3 regions of the Bradyrhizobium sp. CCGE-LA001 genome follow, and region 1 is predicted to be linked to each of the others. Evidence: predicted binding sites of a transcription regulator. Region 1 holds the regulator's gene; each other region holds the start of a gene.
What was found. Region 1 encodes PhoB, which activates phosphate uptake and scavenging genes when phosphate is short. Its sites were predicted from a motif close to TGTCATNNANCTGTCAT; they were not measured.
Positions count from the first base shown of each region.

Region 2: phnC (phosphonate ABC transporter ATP-binding protein) is a predicted target of PhoB. The motif match lies at 2,553-2,569, and genes of this name have one in related genera.
Region 3: BCCGELA001_RS31975 (YdcH family protein) is a predicted target of PhoB. The motif match lies at 3,104-3,120, and genes of this name have one in related genera.

Region 1 covers NZ_CP013949.1:7,549,022-7,555,121, forward strand. The annotation lists gene argF (ornithine carbamoyltransferase) at 1-711, opposite strand, end outside; gene BCCGELA001_RS34320 (aspartate aminotransferase family protein) at 711-1,919, opposite strand; gene BCCGELA001_RS34325 (GcrA family cell cycle regulator) at 2,389-2,901, shown strand; gene phoB (phosphate regulon transcriptional regulator PhoB) at 3,142-3,849, opposite strand; gene phoU (phosphate signaling complex protein PhoU) at 3,872-4,588, opposite strand; gene pstB (phosphate ABC transporter ATP-binding protein PstB) at 4,600-5,421, opposite strand; gene pstA (phosphate ABC transporter permease PstA) at 5,418-6,100, opposite strand, start outside.
Region 2 covers NZ_CP013949.1:866,690-872,789, reverse strand. The annotation lists gene phnE (phosphonate ABC transporter, permease protein PhnE) at 1-561, opposite strand, end outside; gene phnD (phosphonate ABC transporter substrate-binding protein) at 637-1,572, opposite strand; gene phnC (phosphonate ABC transporter ATP-binding protein) at 1,633-2,442, opposite strand; gene BCCGELA001_RS04130 (transferase hexapeptide repeat family protein) at 2,615-3,283, shown strand; gene BCCGELA001_RS04125 (alpha-D-ribose 1-methylphosphonate 5-triphosphate diphosphatase) at 3,280-4,473, shown strand; gene BCCGELA001_RS04120 (DUF1045 domain-containing protein) at 4,492-5,190, shown strand; gene BCCGELA001_RS04115 (hypothetical protein) at 5,200-5,787, opposite strand; gene BCCGELA001_RS04110 (selenium-binding protein SBP56-related protein) at 5,871-6,100, opposite strand, start outside.
Region 3 covers NZ_CP013949.1:7,013,196-7,019,295, reverse strand. The annotation lists gene BCCGELA001_RS32005 (5-(carboxyamino)imidazole ribonucleotide synthase) at 1-684, opposite strand, end outside; gene purE (5-(carboxyamino)imidazole ribonucleotide mutase) at 681-1,169, opposite strand; gene BCCGELA001_RS31995 (GGDEF domain-containing protein) at 1,311-2,021, shown strand; gene BCCGELA001_RS31990 (hypothetical protein) at 2,024-2,275, opposite strand; gene BCCGELA001_RS31985 (hypothetical protein) at 2,300-2,506, opposite strand; gene BCCGELA001_RS31980 (YdcH family protein) at 2,671-2,877, opposite strand; gene BCCGELA001_RS31975 (YdcH family protein) at 3,207-3,389, shown strand; gene BCCGELA001_RS31970 (NAD(P)/FAD-dependent oxidoreductase) at 3,515-4,618, opposite strand; gene BCCGELA001_RS31965 (sensor domain-containing protein) at 4,821-6,100, shown strand, end outside.

The DNA of each region.
Region 1 (6,100 bases):
ACGATGCTCGCCCTCCTTGTCGCCCATCGACACCCAGGTGTCGGTGACGACGCAGTCGGCGCCCTTCACCGCGGCTTCCGGATCGGTGCCGAGCACGATGGGCGCGTTGGTCGCCTTGATCCAGTCGCGCATCACCTTCTTGGGTGCGAGCTCCGGAGGCGTCGCAACATTGAGCTGGAATTTGAAGCGCTCGGCGGCGTGCGCCCAGGACGCCAGCACGTTGTTGTCGTCGCCGGTCCAGGCCACCGTCTTGCCCTCGATCGGGCCGCGATGCTCCTCGTAGGTCATGAGGTCGGCCATCACCTGGCAGGGATGCGAACGGCGCGTCAGGCCGTTGATGACGGGCACGGTCGCATAGGCGGCAAGCTCCAGCAGCGCCTCGTGATTGAGGATGCGGATCATGATGGCGTCGACATAGCGCGACAGCACGCGCGCGGTGTCGGCGATGGTCTCGCCGCGGCCGAGCTGCATCTCGGCGCCGGTGAGCATGATGGGCTCACCGCCGAGCTGGCGCATGGCCACGTCGAACGACACCCGCGTCCGCGTCGAAGGACGCTCGAAGATCATCGCCAGCGTCTTGCCTTGGAGCGGCCTGACCGGCTGATGCGCCTTCTGCTTCGCCTTCATGGCGGAGGATGCGGCGAGCATGCGCTTGAGCTCCGACAACGGGAGCTCGTTGATGTCGAGGAAGTGTCTCGGCGACTTGCTCATCAGCTTGCCGCCCGCTTGGTCTGACTGGACGAGATCGCAGCGCAAGCACGCTCGAGCCGCCCGACGCTGTCCTCGATCTCGGCTTCGGTGACGATCAGAGGCGGCAGGAAGCGCACGACATTGTCGCCGGCACCGACCGTGAGCAGCTTTTCGTTGCGCAAGGCGGCAACGAGATCAGCCGAAGGCACCACCGCCTTGATGCCGATCAGCAGACCTTCGCCACGGACTTCGCTGACGATATCGGGGTGGCGGTCGATCACAGAGGCGAGCTTCTGCTTGAGCAGCAGCGACATCTTCTGCACGTGATCGAAGAAGCCGGGCTTGAGCATGACGTCGAGCACGGCATTCGCAGCGGAGATCGCGAGCGGATTGCCGCCGAAAGTCGAGCCGTGTGAGCCGGGCCCCATGCCGGCGGCCGCCTCCGCAGTGGCCAGCACCGCACCGATCGGGAAGCCGCCGCCGAGCGCCTTGGCCAGCGACATCACGTCAGGCGTGACGCCGGTGCGCCGGTGCGCGAAGAGATCGCCGGTACGCCCCATGCCGGTCTGCACTTCGTCGAAAGCGAGCAGCAGACCCTTCTCGTCGCAGAGCTGGCGCAGCGCCTTGAGGAAGGCGGGCGTCGACGAACGCACGCCGCCCTCGCCCTGGATCGGCTCGATCAGGATGCCGGCGGTCTGCGGACCGATCGCCTTCTTCACGGCGTCGATGTCACCATGCGGGACCTGGTCGAAACCGTCCATCGGCGGGCCGAAACCTTCGAGATATTTTGCAGATCCGGTCGCGGCCAGCGTCGCCAGCGTGCGGCCGTGGAAGGCGCCTTCGAAGGTGATGATGCGATAGCGTTCCGGATGGCCCTTGGAGAAGTGATGGTGGCGGACCAGCTTGATCACACCCTCCAGCGCTTCGGCGCCGGAATTGCAGAAGAACACGAAGTCCGCAAAGCTCTCGTTGCACAGGCGCACGGCGAGCTTCTCGCCATCCGGGCTCTGGAACAGGTTCGACATGTGCCAGAGCTTCGTCGACTGCTCCTGCAAGGCCTTGACCAGCGCCGGATGGCAATGGCCGAGCGCGTTCACCGCAACACCCGAGGTGAAATCGAGATAGCGATCGCCATTGGTCGCGATCAGCCAGCAGCCTTCGCCGCGCTCGAAACCAAGGTCGGCCCTGGCGAAAACGGGAAGCAGATGCGGCGCGGCGCTGTTGGTCATGACCATCACTTGGATGTTGCATTTGAATGTTGAGACCTGCCTGGTATGCCTTGCGCAGCGCACCATTGACCGGTCCGGAAAACGAAACGTGCCGCCTTTTAAGGGCGGCACGCGGCACTATCTTATGCCTGGCAAGACGGGTGTCAATGCCGCCCGGAAAGCCTCGCGAAACGCTGATTCCGTAGTCTTGCGGTGCCGATTTTGCGGGGTTTTCACCACGGAACATGTGGAAGCGAGTCGGCGGACTCTTGCGCGGGAGTCACGCCATATTGTAGCGTTTGGACTGTCAGATACGACATCTCGTGCAGCGGTTCTGATCCCAAGAGTCCTCATGTACCGGCGTAAACGTTCGGGCGCTCGTTGCGCGCCCGGCGAGCCTTAAGGGATTCTGGCGGCACGGGTTTTTTCAAGGCTTAGGCATTCGCTGCGAGGCCCCAGGATGGCGGCGCGCAGCGAGGGAAAGGGTGCAATGACGGTTTTGACCTGGTCCGATGATCGCGTCGAGCAGCTGAAAAAGCTCTGGGAGGCCGGACTTTCGGCCAGCCAGATCGCGGCTGAGCTCGGCAATGTGACCCGCAATGCCGTGATCGGCAAAGTGCACAGGCTCGGCCTGTCCGGCCGCGCCAAGAGTCCGTCTTCGGCCGCGCCCCGGCCGCGCAAGGCGCGTCCGGCGCAGCACATGATGCGGGTGACCCGTCCGATCTCACGCGGCAACACCGCGCTGGCGCAGGCCTTCGAGGTCGAGGTCGAGGCAGAGCCCGTCACCTACGACAACGTGGTGCCGATGAGCCAGCGGCTGTCGCTGCTGGAATTGAACGAGGCGACCTGCCACTGGCCGGTCGGCGATCCCTCGAGCCCGGATTTCTTCTTCTGCGGCGGCAAGGCGCTCTCCGGCCTGCCCTACTGCGCCCAGCACTCGCGCGTCGCCTATCAGCCCGCAGCGGATCGTCGGCGCGCGCCGGCCAAGCCGAGCACGCGGTGAGCGGGGTTTAACTGACTGCAAGGACAGCAGCCGTCGCGCGATGACGGCTCCAATTGCTCGGTGTCACCCCCGCGAACGCGGGGATCCATAACCTCAGGGCGCAAGTGTTGCGCGAGATGGTCACACCGAGTCGTCGCCCAACCACGTCTTGTGTTTATGGGTCCCGGGTTCGCGCTGCGCGCGCCCCGGGACGACAGTTGAGATTGTAGCCACAGCTGCCAGCGAACAAACTCAAAAACCTTACGTCTGCTCCGCCTTCGCAAACCGATCGTCGAGCGCATAGCCGGCACCGCGGACCGTGCGGATCGGGTCCTGCTCGCGGCCGAGATTGAGCAGCTTGCGCAGGCGGCCGATATGGACGTCGACGGTGCGTTCGTCGATGTAGATGTCGCGGCCCCAGACGCTGTCGAGCAGTTGCTCGCGCGAGAACACGCGGCCCGGATGCTCCAGGAAGAACTCCAGAAGGCGATACTCGGTCGGGCCGAGATCGATCGGCCGGCCCGAGCGCGCGACGCGGCGCTTGTCGCGGTCGAGCTCGATGTCGCCATAGGCCAGCACAGTGGCGAGCCGCTCCGGGCTTGCCCGCCGCAGAAGGCCCTTCACCCGCGCCAGCAGCTCCGGCACCGAGAACGGCTTGACGATGTAATCGTCGGCGCCGGTCGCAAGACCCCGCACCCGCTCGCTCTCCTCGCCGCGCGCGGTGAGCATGATGATCGGCAGCTGCTTGGTCTCGGGACGGGTGCGCAGACGCCGGCACAGCTCGATGCCTGACAGCCCCGGCAGCATCCAGTCGAGCACGATCAGATCGGGGATGTGTTCCTTGAGGCGAGTGTCGGCGTCGTCGCCGCGCATCACCGTCTCCACGTCATAGCCGTCGCCTTCGAGGTTGTAGCGCAGAAGCTCGGTGAGAGCTTCTTCGTCTTCAACCACCATAATGCGTGCGCCCATGTGGTCGTCGCTCCTTAAGTCGTCAGGTATTCGGGACCGTCGTGGCGAAGGTCGTCATGTCGCCCTTCGGCCGCTTGTCGGTCATCGCCTGACCCTCGATCATGTAGAACACGGTCTCGGCGATGTTGGTGGCGTGGTCGCCGATCCGCTCGATGTTCTTGGCGCAGAACATCAGGTGGATGCAGAACGAGATGTTGCGCGGATCCTCCATCATGTAGGTGAGGAGCTCGCGGAACAGCGAGGTGCAGATGGCGTCGACCTCCTCGTCGCCCTTCCACACCGCCATCGCCGCCGGCAGGTCATGCGCGGCATAGGCGTCCAGCACCGACTTGACCTGCTGCTGCACGAGGTCGGTCATGTGCTCGAGGCCGCGAAACAGCTTCAGCGGATGGAAGTCCGCATCCAGCGCGGCGACGCGTTTGCCCATGTTCTTGGCGAGGTCGCCGATGCGCTCCAGATCGGTCGCGACGCGCATGGCGCCGACGATCTCGCGCAGGTCGACCGCCATCGGCTGGCGGCGGGCGATGGTGAGCACGGCGCGCTCCTCGATGCGCTTCTGCAGCGCGTCGAGCTCGGCGTCGATGGTGACGACGCGCTGGCCGAGTGCGACGTCGCGGCGGATCAGCGCGTCGACGGAGTCGACGATCATGCGCTCGGCGATGCCCCCCATCTCGGCGACCAGGCGGGTGAGCTCCTGGAGGTCGGTGTCGAAGGCCTTTGCGGTATGTTCAGAACCCATGTCCCGTCTCCTCAGCCGAACCGGCCGGTGATGTAATCCTGCGTGCGCCGGTCGCTCGGCGACGTGAAGATCTTGCTGGTGTCGTCGAACTCGATCAGCTCGCCGAGATACATGAAGGCGGTCTTGTCGGAGACACGGGCCGCCTGCTGCATGTTATGGGTGACGATCGCGATCGTGTAATTTTCGGACAGTTCCTGGATCAGCTCCTCGACCTTGGCGGTCGAGATCGGATCGAGCGCCGAGCAGGGCTCGTCGAACAGGATCACCTCGGGCCGCACCGCGACGGTGCGCGCGATGCAGAGACGCTGCTGCTGGCCGCCGGAGAGCGACAGGCCGGAGGCGTTGAGCTTGTCCTTGACCTCGTTCCACAACGCGCCGCCGCGCAGCGCCTTCTCGACCCGATCATCCATCTCGGATTTCGAGATCTTCTCGTAGAGGCGGATGCCGAAGGCGATGTTCTCGTAGATCGTCATCGGGAACGGCGTCGGCTTCTGGAACACCATGCCGACGCGGGCGCGCAGCAGGTTGAGGTCGAGCTTAGGATCGAGGATGTTGGTCTGATCCAGCAACAGCTGGCCGGTGGCACGCTGGCCCGGATAGAGATCGTACATCCGGTTGAAGATGCGCAGCAGGGTCGACTTGCCGCAGCCCGACGGGCCGATGAACGCCGTGACGCGGTTGGTGCCGAGCGCCAGATTGATGTTCTTCAGCGCGTGGTGCTCACCGTAATAGAAGTTCAGGTTGCGCGCGGTGACCTTGGCGGGCGCCTCGGGCAACGGCTGCGAGCCGGGGTGAACGGTCGGCGCACTGACGGAAACAGACATTTCGCTCATTTTGCAGTCCTCTCGGCGCCAAGGATGCGCGCGCCAATGTTCAGGGCAAGCACAGTCAGAGTGATGAGCAGCGCGCCGCTCCAGGCGAGTTGCTTCCAATATTCGTAGGGGCTCTGCACGAAGTTGTTGATGGTCACCGGCAGGTTGGCCATCGTCTTGTTCAGGCCGAGGCTGAAGAACTGGTTCGACAGCGCCGTGAACAGCAGCGGCGCGGTCTCGCCCGCGACGCGGGCAGTCGCCAGCAGCACGCCGGTGATGAGGCCGGAGCGCGCGGCCCGATAGGCGATGCGCTTGATCACCAGCGACCGCGGCAGACCGAGCGCGGAGGCCGCCTCGCGCAGCGGGTTCGGCACCAGCAGCAGCATGTCTTCGGTGGTGCGCACCACGACCGGGATCACGATGACGGCGAGCGCCAGCGCGCCGGCGATGGCCGAGAAGCCCCGCATCGGCACCACCACCGCGCCGTAGATGAACAGGCCGATGATGATCGAGGGCGCCGACAGGAGAATGTCGTTGATGAAGCGGATCACCGAGGTCAGCTTGTCGTTGCGGCCGTACTCGGCGAGATAGGTGCCGGCGAACAGGCCGAGCGGCGCGCCGATGCCGACGCCGATCACGGTCATGATGAGCGAGCCGACGATGGCGTTGAGCAGACCGCCCTCGTTCGATCCGGGCGGCG
Region 2 (6,100 bases), 1.2 Mb from region 1:
CTCGACGATCTCCGAGAACAGCTTGCCGAGCGCACCGGTGGAGTGGATGGCGATCGCGAGCACGCCCGCCATCGGACCGAGCCCGAAGGCGATGACGAAGACCAGTGCGAAGACGATGCCGGGAACGGTGCGGGCGAATTCGAGCAGACGCCGCACCACGAAGCGCAGCCAGGGCGCCGGCGAGGTGTTCTCGGCCGCGAAGAAATTCAGGATGAAGGCGAAGGTCGCGCCGATCAGCGTGCCGACATAGGAGATTAGCAGCGTCTCGGCCAGCATCTTCAGCCATTTGCGCCAGCCCCACAGCCACTCGCCGACATCGGTCCAGACCCGCTGGCCGCTGTCGAGCGTGAGGATGCGGTCGAAATAGCTGACGAAGTTGCCGAAATAGGTGAACAGCGTCCGCAGATTCACTTCGGCGCCGACCGCGGCGAGAAAGAGCGCCGCGGCGAACACCACCGTTCCCAGAAAGAGGCGCCATCGCCTGCGCGCGACCGCCTGGCGATAGGCCGCGTTGAGCACGGCGAGCTGCTGCTCGGGAAGGATCGAAACCGCGACGGTCATCTTGTCAGGAATTGGCTCGCAAAAAAGAGAAAGAGCCGGGCCCATCGACCCGGCTCCAGTTGCATCGCCCTGAGATCAGGACGCCTTCTTCTTGCGTAGCGCATCGACGAACTTGATCAGCTCGATCGTGCCATCCCAATCCTTGGTCGTGGCGGCATGGAAGCCCTTCTTCTGGCCGTCGGAGAGACGATCGAATGCGGCCTTGTCCTTGGTCGGCGCATCGAAGAACGCCTTGGCGATGGCGGCCTTGGCGTCATCGGGCAGATCGGAATTATAGGCGTAGGGTCCGTTGATGATCGGCGCCGATTTGTGGACGATGCGGAAATCGTCCTTCTTCATCGGCGAGCCGTCGGCATTCTTCAGCATGCCCTTGGTCAGCATCTGCGCCAGCGTGGAATCGTTGTCGCTGGTCCACTGGTTGGCGGCGACGTCGACCGTGCCCTGCGCCAGCGCCAGCATCGCGTTCTCGTGGCTGCCGGTGAAGACAACCTTGCTGAAATAGGTGTCGGCGTCGTGGATGCCCAATTTGTCGAGTTCAAAGCGCGGCACGTTGTTGCCGGAGGTCGAGTTGGGGTCGACGAGGCCGAGGTTCTTGCCCTTGAGGTCGTCGATCTTCTTGTAGGCGCTGCCTGCCTTGACGAAGAACACCGAGTAATAACCGGTCGAACCGTCGGCGTTGATGTCGTTGGCGAAGGCGTCGGTCTTGACGCCGGTCAGGCGGGCGCGGGCGAACGAGGCCGAGCCGTAGCTCGCGATCTGGATGTTGCCGGCGCGCTGGCCTTCGATGACGGCGGCGTAGTCGTTGGCAATGCGCAGCGTGACCTTCACGCCCAGTTCCTTGGAGAGATAGCTGACGAACGGCGCCCAGCGCTCGGTCACGCCGGAGGCGTTCTCGGCCGGGACGACCGCGAAGGTCAGCTCGGGATATTTGGCCTTCCAGTCGTTGGCCGAGGCGGAGGCCGTAAAAGCGAGCGCAGCGGCGCCGGCGAGGACTAATCTACGAGTGAGCATGATACCCTCTTCATCATCAGTTGGGGTCGGTTGACGCAAACACTTGCAACGCAACGCGGCTCAGGCAGCCGCAGCCGTTCCGAGTGCCGGAACGCCCTCGGGCGCCGGGACGGGCGCGCCGCCCATGACGTCGGCGGCTTCGAGATCGTAGAGCTCGCGCGCCACGCGGTCGGTCAGCGCGGACGGTGCGCCGTCGAACACCACGCGGCCGGCGGCCATGCCGATCAGGCGGTCGCAATAGCTGCGCGCGAGATCGAGCGAATGCAGGTTGCAGAGCACCGTTATGCCGAAATGTTTGTTGATGCGCAGCAGCGCATCCATCACGATCTTGGTGTTGCGTGGATCGAGCGAGGCGATCGGCTCGTCGGCGAGGATGATGTCGGGCTGCTGCACCAGGGCCCGGGCGATCGCGACGCGCTGCTGCTGGCCGCCGGAGAGCTGGTCGGCGCGCTGCGCGGCGAGCGTCGCGATGTCGAACTGTTCCAGCGCAGACATCGCCAGCGCCTTGTCCTGTTCCGGCCAGATTTGCGAGAGCGAGCGCCAGGCCGGCATCGTGGCGAGGCGCCCCATCAGGACATTGGTCAGGACATCGAGCCGGCCGACCAGGTTGAACTGCTGGAAGATCATCGCCGAACGCGCCCGCCACTGACGCAGCTCCTTGCCGCGCAGCGCAGTGACGTCGAGACCGTCGAACAGGATCCTGCCCTGGGTCGGGGTCACCAGGCGGTTGACGGCCCGGAGCAGCGTCGATTTGCCGGCACCGGAACGTCCGATCACACCGACGAAACCGCCGGGAGAGATTTGAAACGAAGCGTCGTCCACCGCGGCTTTTGCGCCGAAGCGGCACGTCAGACCTTCAACCACCAGCATGCAGGGCTCCAGAGTAGCTGGGGCCCACCGCTAACGCCGGCGCTTGACACTTGTGTGACATCAGCGTTGCGGTGCGGCGATCCTCCACAGCTCATCCCCTGTCATCGCTACGTCATGACATCGTCATCAAACCGCTCGAAGAGGAACGCTCCGCCCACGCCCTGGATACGATATGGCAGCCAAAGCTCTTTCGATTCAGCCGACCATCGACCCTTCGGCCACACTGCACGAGACGAGGCTCGGCGCCTATACCGAGGTCGGCGCGCGCACCATCCTGCATGAAGTGGCGATGGGTGATTACTCCTATGTCGTCAACGATGCGCAGATCACCTACACCACCATCGGAAAGTTCTGCTCGATCGCTGCGATGACGCGCATCAACCCCGGCAATCATCCGATGCACCGCGCGACGCAGGCGCACTTCACCTACCGATCCAGCGCCTATTTCGAAGGCGAAAGCGACGATGCCGAATTCTTCGCCTGGCGGCGCCAGCATCACGTCCATATCGGCCATGACGTCTGGATCGGCCATGGCGCGATCGTGCTGCCGGGCCGCAACATCGGCACCGGTGCGGTGATTGCGGCCGGCGCCATCGTCACCAAGGACGTACCGGCCTACACCATCGTCGCCGGCAATCCCGCCCGTATCGTGCGGCGGCGGTTCTCGGAGGAAATTTCCGGACGGCTCGCGAAGCTGGCTTGGTGGGACTGGGATCACGACAAATTGCGCAAAGCGCTGCCTGATTTCCGCAAGCTCGGGATTGAAGATTTCCTGGCGACATACGAAGCACAGGCGAGCTCCTTCCCCGGGTCTCCCAGCAAACGAAGCGCGGTCGCGTGACAGAGATATTCCTTGAAGGCGGCCGGGCCCTGATCGGCGCCGAGCTCGTCGAAACCTCACTCCTCGTGTCCGGAGCGGACATTGTAGAGATCGATGGCTCACGCGGCCGTTCGCGGCTGGCGATCGATGCGCGCAACCTGCTCGTGCTCCCCGGCATCGTCGATCTGCATGGCGATGCCTTCGAGCGCCAGATGATGCCGCGCGCCGGCGTCGACTTTCCGATCGACGTCGCGCTCGCCGACAGTGACCGTCAGGCGATCAGCAACGGCATCACCACCGTGTTTCACGCCACGACCTGCTCGTGGGAACCGGGCCTGCGCAGCGCCGACAATGCGCGCGGCCTGATGGAGGCGATCGAGCGACAGCGCCCGCAATTCGCCGCCGACACCCGCTTCCACCTGCGCCACGAGACCTACAATCTCGACGCCGAAGCCGAGATCAGCCAGTGGCTCGCCGAAGGCCGCGTCGACCTGTTCGCCTTCAACGACCACATGGACGGCACCGTCGCCGACATGGCCAAGCCCCGCAAGCGCAACCGCATGGTCGAGCGCACCGGCCTTTCGAGCGAGGATTTCGACCGGCTCGTCGGGCTCGTGGTCGCGCGGGCTGGCGACGTGCCGGCCTCGGTAGCGCGACTGGCCGCGACGGCTCGCGCGACGGGGGTGCGGATGCTCTCGCACGACGATGCGACGCCGGCGATGCGTCAGGAGTTTCGCGAGCTCGGCGCATTGATCGCCGAGTTTCCGATCAATGAGGAGACGGCGCGAGCAGCCGCAAGCCACGGCGATGCCATCGTCTACGGCGCGCCGAACGTCGTGCGCGGCGGCAGCCACACCGGCTGGACCAAGGCGTCGGACATGATCGCCAAGGGTCTCTGCTCGGTGCTGGCGTCGGACTATTATTATCCTGCACAGCTGCTCGCCGCATTCCGCCTCGCCGCCGACGGCGTGCTGCCGCTGACGGAAGCGTGGGACTTGGTCTCCGCCGGCCCCGCGCGTGCCACCGGTCTGACCGATCGCGGTGTGCTTGCCGAGGGACGCCGCGCCGACATCCTGCTCGTCGACGACAGCGTGGCACTGCGACCGCGGCTCATCGCGGTGATCTCGGGCGGCAAGCTCGTGCACCTCACCGATGCCACGCGGCTGCTCGCAGCGGTGGCAACGCCGCGCGAGGCTGTCGCCGCGGCCTAAATTGGCTATGCTGAGGTGATGACAGGTTTTCCCCGCTACGCGATCTATTTTGCCGCCGGCTCTGACAGCGCCCTCTCCCGCTTCGGAGCCGAGCTGCTCGGATATGATGCCTACACCGGCGACGAGCTGCCGTTTCCGCACGACGCACTGCATGTCGCGCCGGATTGGCGCGACATCACTGCCGATCCCCGCAAATACGGCTTCCACGCCACGTTGAAGGCACCGATGGCGCTCGCGCCTGGCCGGACCGAAGCCGAGCTCGCGGCCGCCTGCGCGGCCTTCGCCGGCACGCCGCGGCCGATCCCGACGATCCGGCCGATCGTCGATTCCATCAGCGGCTTCATCGCCGTCATTCCGGCCGAACCGCTCGATGCGCTGCAAGGGCTCGCCGCCGATTGCGTCCGCGCGTTCGATTCGTTCCGCGCCGCGCTCACGGCGGAGGACCGCGCGCGGCGCAAGCCCGATAAGCTGAGCGAACAGCAGCGCGACCATCTCGACCGCTGGGGCTATCCTTATGTGATGGAAGAATTCCGCTTCCACATGACGCTGACCGGGCGGCTGGATGCCGCGCGACGCGGGCCGATATTGGAAATGCTGCGGCGACGGTTTGCAGCGCTGGGGCTTGATGCACTTGAGATCGACCGGCTCGCGCTGTTCAAGCAGGACGATGCCAAGGCTCGCTTCCGCATCATCGGTGAGTGGGCGTTGACGCGGTAGACTTCGCCGTCAACTCGCAAGATTGAAGGCGAGCGCCAGCGCGCCGACCAGAATGAGGCTGGTCGCCCAGACAGCATCCAGATTGAACCAGCTTCGCGAGACAAATTTCAAACCCAGATAGCGGTAGACCAACCACGCCAGACATCCGCCGGCGCTGACCATGGCGACGACGTGCACCAGGGAGACCAGCATCGTCATGGCGAGACTCGCCTTCATCAGCGCGCCCGCCGCCTGGTGGCCGGCATCCAGCTTGTAGGCCTGGCAGAGCCCGAGATAGATCGGCACGAGCATCAAGGCGGCGCCGTGGGCAATGGCGACGGCAAACGACCAGAGCGCCAATTGCGTCGGCGGAATCCGTGCCAGCGCGCGAGGATGACTCCGCGCGAACAAACGATAGGCGCCGAAGCCGATGACGACAAGGCTTGCGACGAGCTGGACCGGGCGCTGCCACTCGGCCAGCACGAGCAGAAATGCGAATGGCAGCAGCACGAGAAGCGTTGCCAGGAGATGGCCGGCCCACAGGGCCCACAACGCGCGGAAGAGCGCGCGTGGACTCTTGTCCATGAGCCCGGCCGAAACGGCGAGCGGCCATCCCATCCCCGGATTGATCCCGTGGTAGAGACCGCTCGCAACAAGCGCCAGCCAGAGCCAGCCAATCGCCGGGCTCGCCTGCCCCCAATCTAGACCGACGGGTAGCAAAAGGAGTCCGTCGAACAATCGCCGCCCTCCAGCCTGATCTGGTGCGCACGATATCCGTCGGGGAAGCTCACGAAGTAATCCTTGTCGAGTTCGAGACCGCCGTTGCGACCGGCATTGGCCATGACCTCAACGCCCGGAACGCCGTCGGGATAGAACTGGTCGTCCCAGGTGGAATAGAGCGAGTTGGTCCAGTACACGCGCCGGCCGTCGC
Region 3 (6,100 bases), 540 kb from region 1:
GGGTGCGCGCGAGATCTTCAGGATGTGGTCGCGGTGCTCGTTCTCGGTGACGTCGAAACACTCGACCTGGCCCGTGGCGGAGCGCGCGGCGATCACGGAGATCTCGCGCTCGTACGGCACGAAGGCTTCCAGGATCGCCGATTTGGTGGCAAGGCTGGTCCACACCTTCGCGATGTCGTCGCCCTCGCGGATGATGGCCTGGCCCTTGCCGTCATAACCGAACCGGCGGGTCTTCAGCACGGCCGGGAGCCCGATCCTGACGATCGCCTCGCGCAGCGACGCGACCGACGTCACGTCCGCATAGGCTGCGGTGCCGATGCCGAGCTTCGTCACGAAATCCTTCTCCGCCAGCCGGTCCTGCGTGGTCTCGAGGATCTTGCGGTTGGGCAGCACGGGGCGGCGGGCATCCAGCACCATCGCGGCCGCCGACGGCACGTTCTCGAATTCGTAGGTGATGACGTCGACGTCATTGGCGAACAGCTCGAGCGCTTCGACATCGGCATATTCGGCGCAGGTCGCATTCAGGACCACGTCGAAGGCCGGCGAATCCGGATCGGGCGAGAACACCTGACAACGCAGCCCGAGCCGCGCCGCAGCCATCGCGAGCATCCGGCCGAGCTGTCCGCCGCCGAGGATTCCGATGGTGTCACCGGGCTTCAGCGTAACCTGCCTAGCCTCGGTCACGCCTTGTCCTCCGGGTGCTCGGCCACCGCATCGGTCTGCGCCTTGCGCCAGGCGGCAAGGCGATTCGCCAGGGCCGGGTCGGACAGCGCCAGCACGGAGGCGGCCAGCAGCGCCGCGTTGATCGCGCCGGCCTTGCCGATGGCGAGGGTGCCGACGGGGATGCCTGCGGGCATCTGCACGATCGAATATAGCGAATCGAGGCCCTTGAGCGTCTTCGATTCGACGGGCACGCCGAACACCGGCAGTTCCGTCAGCGCGGCCGCCATGCCGGGCAGATGCGCGGCGCCGCCGGCGCCGGCGATGATGACCTTGTATCCGGCGGCCTTGGCGCCCTTGGCGAAAGCGAACAGGCGGTCGGGGGTGCGGTGTGCCGAAACGATGCGGGTATCGGCGGAGACGCCGAGCGCGGCGAGCGTATCGGCGGCATGCCGCATCGTGTCCCAGTCCGACTGGCTTCCCATGATGATGGCGATCGGCGCGGTCATGACGTCAATTGTGCTCGGAAAACAGAAAGATAGGCCAGATTAATGGTTCCGGCCGGCGGCTCGCAAGGCGGTGGCAAGGAGAAGGGAATGCACTATCCTGTCTTGGTGAATCCCCGCAAGCCTTCATTGAGCAGGATGCCCATGAAGAAGCCAAAAAGGGCGCGTGCTGCGAAGGCCAAAATGGGCCGGAAGACCAGCGCCACCCGCTCCAAAGCTGCTGCCAAGCGCTCCGCCGGGCCGCGGCAGCGGCGAACGCCGCCCGATGCGGCCACGGATACAACCAAGGCGATCATCCGCGGCTTGCGGAGCAAGCTCAAGGCGGCCGAGCGCCGGGTCGCGGAGCTCGAGGCGGCCGCCGACACCGATTTCCTCCTGGAGATTCCGAACCGGCGCGGGTTCGAGCGCGCGCTCCAACGTGCCGTTGCCTATATGAAGCGCTACCGCGCCAGCGGGGCGCTGATCGTGCTCGACGTCGATCGGCTGAAGCCGATCAACGATTCCTTTGGACACGCTGCCGGCGACGAGGTGCTCAAGGCGATTGCGGCGACGCTGACGCGTCAGGTCCGCGCCTCGGACGTGGTGGGCCGTCTCGGAGGCGACGAGTTCGCGCTGCTGCTGTGGAATCTCAGCGAGACCGACGCCATGGCGAAGGCCGCCATCTTCGAGCAGGCGGTCGACGAGCTGTCATTCACCTTTCGGGGCCAGCAGGTGACTGCTGGCGCTTCCGCCGGCGTGGCGCTGCTGGGAGCGCAGTCCGACGCCGGCCGTGCCCTGGAGGAGGCCGATGCCGCCATGTATGTGCGCAAGGCGCACCGGCGGCACGAGCCGCGGATCAGGCTGGTGAGCAGGTGACGTTACAGCGTGGCCAGATCTTCCGGCACGTTGCCGAATTTGCGCAGCAGCGTGGCGTCGCCGAACTCGCCGGTCATCGGGTCGCCGCTGCGGCTGAATGCAACCGCACCGATGTTGCCTGCACCACGCGACAAGGCCTCGGCGCGCCGCAACGCTGCCGAGGAGCTCTGGCATTCCTCGGCGGCGCCGGCGACCGGCGAGCCATCGGCATCGATCAGGAAGGGCATTGCAACGTAATAGGTTACATCTGACATGGCGTTGCGCTCCAATGGTGAAGCTCAGGCGGCGCTGCTCTTGCTCCGCGAGGTCTCGGGAATGCAGCCGGCGGCAATCGCCGCCTGCAATTCTTCCAGCTCCGTCTCGAGATATTCGTTGGCCATGATCAGCGCCTTGATGGTGCTGCGCAGATTGCCGTCGCACATCGCGATCGCCTGATCGCAGGCTTGTTCATAATGGCTGTTGTCGAGAAGGGCGGTTGCCGGCATCTGCGTGGTCCTTCTGCCTTGTCTGGCGTGTTCTTTGGCGTGGTCCCTTGGCCTCGTCCGCCGGCGTTTTCCGCGGCGCTGGGGTGTCGAATGTTCCTATTTTGTTCTTTTCGAGTCAAGCGGATTCAGATGCGGCGAGCGGCCGCGAGATCGGCTCAACACGCTCAGGCAATGATGTCGGGTGTGATCTGGTCTTCGATGAACGCGATGCGATCGCGCAGCAACAGCTTGCGTTTCTTCAACCGCTGTAGCCGCAACAGGTCGGGGGCGGGCGATTGATGCAATGCATCGATCGCCGCATCGAGATCTCGGTGTTCCTGCTGCAACCGGGTGAGCTCGGCTTCGAGCTCACGCTCGTCTTCATTGGTCATGTCTGCGGTGGCCGAAAACCGATAGGCGTGAGATCTGGGCTGTGGATGCCCTGTGGAAATTATCGTCCTTGCGCGGCGTGATCGCAAGCGATCTCGGGCCGCCGCTCGACGATCTCCCGCAACATATTTCTGCGGATCGCCGAGGGGCGGCGCAAGCGCATTGATATCATGGATTTTTCCCGCGCGGTTCCCGTACTCACGCTTCGTTACATATGAATTTTCAAAAATGACGGAGCGACGACGGATATCCGTCGACAGAACGAATCGGTGATGTAGACTTGCTCGTCCGGATCGAATCCTGAGGTTCAACCCTACCGAGGAGGTTTCGAATGACAATTCAGGCACATCTTGTTGAATTGGAGCGGAAGCACAAACTTCTCGAAAACGAATTGCACGAAGCTCTCGTGCACCTTTCAACAGACGACCTGCAAATTGTTGAGTTGAAGCGCCGGAAGTTGATGGTCAAGGACCAGATCGAGCGTCTGAAGCAATCTGGCGACACGCTCCACTAGTACCCCCGTAACAATGTAGAGTTGATCTAACCCTTCCCGCAGGGATGACGCCTTTGCGCTCATCCCTGCTGCGAGGACGCACGCGCCGTGCAAAGATGTTTGCACGACGCTTATTCGCACGGCGCTTAGATGTCTGCGAGCTCGGCAACGTGATCCGCGATCGCGAGCGACGACGTCAGCCCCGGCGATTCGATGCCGAACAGGTTGATCAGACCTGTGACGCCGTGATCGCGCGGGCCCTGCATCAGAAAATCCTGCGTGGCCACCGCCGGGGGCACGATCTTCGGACGGATGCCCGAATAGCTCGGCATCAACGCGCCGTCGGGCAGCGTCGGCCAATATCTGCGGATCGCAGGGTAGAAGCGCTCGGCACGTGACGGGTCGACCTCGTAGTTGATCGTCTCGATCCACTCGACGTCGGGCCCGAAGCGGGCCTGCCCCGCCATGTCCAGCGTCAGGTGCACACCCAGCCCGCCGGGCTCGGGCACCGGGTAGATCAGGCGCGAGAACGGCGCCCTGGCATTGCAACTGAAATAGTTTCCCTTGGCGAGATAGGCCGGCGGAATGCGGTCCAGCGGCATGCCCTCGATGTTGCGCGCCACCATCGTCGCCGACAGCCCTGCGGCGTTGACGAGGAGGCTGCATTGCAGGGTCATCGGCGCTTCGCCGCCGGCTTCGATCTCGATCACGCCGGCGGCTGCCTTGGCGCGGACCAGGGGCGTGTGGAACGCGAAGGCCGCGCCCGCGTCCTCGGCTTCGCCGCGCAGCGAGAGCATGTAGGCGTGGCTGTCGATGATGCCGGTCGAGGGCGACAGCAGTGCGGCGTCGCAGGCGAGCGCCGGCTCCAGCGCGCGTGCGGCCTCGCCCGAAAGCAGCTCCATGTCGAGCACGCCGTTGGCTTCAGCATGCGCCTTGATCGATTGCAGCTTTTCCGTCTCCTTCGCACTGGTCGCGACGATCAGCTTGCCGCAATTCTTGTGCGGGATGCCGCGTTCGGCGCAGTAGCGATAGAGCGCGTGCTTGCCGTCCACGCACATGCGCGCCATCCAGCTCCCGGCGCGGTAGTAGATACCGGCATGGATCACCTCGCTGTTGCGTGATGACGTGATGGTGCCGATGGCCTCGGCTTCCTCGAGCACGATGACCTCGCGCCCGGCCTGCGCGAGCCTTCGAGCCACCGCGAGCCCGACCACGCCGGCTCCGATGACGACGCAGTCGACCCTATCCATGATTGTGCAGGCGGTCCGCTGGAGGAGCCGGTGGCAGGAGGGCTGCAGAGGCGGGCGTGCGGCCGTTTTCCGTTAAGGAGGCGTTTATCATGTCAGGGCAATTGCCGTGTTTCGCGTCACATTTTTCTGTTGCACGTACAGGCGTTTACCCGATCCAAACCCGTGAAGCCAGACAATCCGACGTTGAAATCGCGGGTGGCTGATGGCTGAGAAGAACTGGCACGTGGGCAGCACGCTTCCGATTGCTGTGCAGGCCGTCGTGTGCCTGGCCGGCGCGGTCGCGCCTGCGCGCGCCTTTGCGCTGTCGGACGCCTTCGCCGCTCCGGCTGATCTCGCCAGGCTCAATCCCAGCGTAATCTGGGAAGCCTTGATTGCGGGCATCGTTCTCTGCTCGTTCCTCGCCGCGATCGTACTGTGGATCCATTCTTCGCTGCGCCGGACCCGGCGCTTGCAGTTGCGGCGCAATGCCTTCGTCTCCTCCGCCATGAACAATCTCAACCAGGGCGTGGTGATGACGGATGCGCAGCGGCGCGTCATCTTCTGCAACGACCGCTACCTCGAGATCTATGGCCTGACGCGGTCGGAGATCCGGCCCAACATGACCGGCCACGACCTTCTCGAGCTGCGGCGCCGGCGGGGGGTGCTGGATGCCGCTACCGACGAGGAGTTCTACCAGAAGGCGTCAAGCACCAACGGCTTGATCACCGAAATGCCGGACGGACGGGCCATCCTGGTGAAGTTCTTCGTGCTCCCGAACGGCGGCTCGGTGGCGACGCATCTCGACGTCAGCGAAGAGCGCAGGCTGTCGCAACAGCTCGCCTCCACCAAGCAATTCCTGGAGACGGTGCTGGACAACGTGCCGGCCTGTGTCGCCGCCAAGAACATCGAGGACGGCCGCTATATCTTCGCGAATACGGCCTATGAGCGGTTCTGGGGCTTCTCGCGGGATCATGTCGTCGGCAAGAATGCGCGCGAGCTGTTCGCGCCGGGCTCGGCGGCTACCATCGAGGCGACTGACCGCGCGGCGCTCGATTCGCCGGACGGCCAGTTCCGCAATGAATTCGAGGTCGAGCGGGGCGGAGAGCGGCGCATGGTCGCCTCGATCCGGATCGCGGTCCGCAATGACGGCAACAAGCCCGGATTCCTGCTGCTGGTGTTCGAGGACATCACGGACCGCCGCTCGCTGTCGCAGGAGCTGGAGAGCACCAAGAGGTTCCTCGAGCTCGTGGTCGACAACATCCCGGTGGCGTTGATCGTGGAGCAGGTCAAGGACGGCCGCTATCTGCTCGCCAACCGCAGCGCCGAGTCGATCCTCAACCGCAGGCGCGAGGAAACCACGGGCCTGACCGCCGCCGATATCTTCAATCCGAAGGAAGCCAAGCTGATCATCGCGCGCGACGAGGCCGCGATCAAGAAGCGCGGGATGATCTCCGAGGAGCATCCGATCTCGACAAAGGACGGCCTGCGCCTGTTCCTGACCCG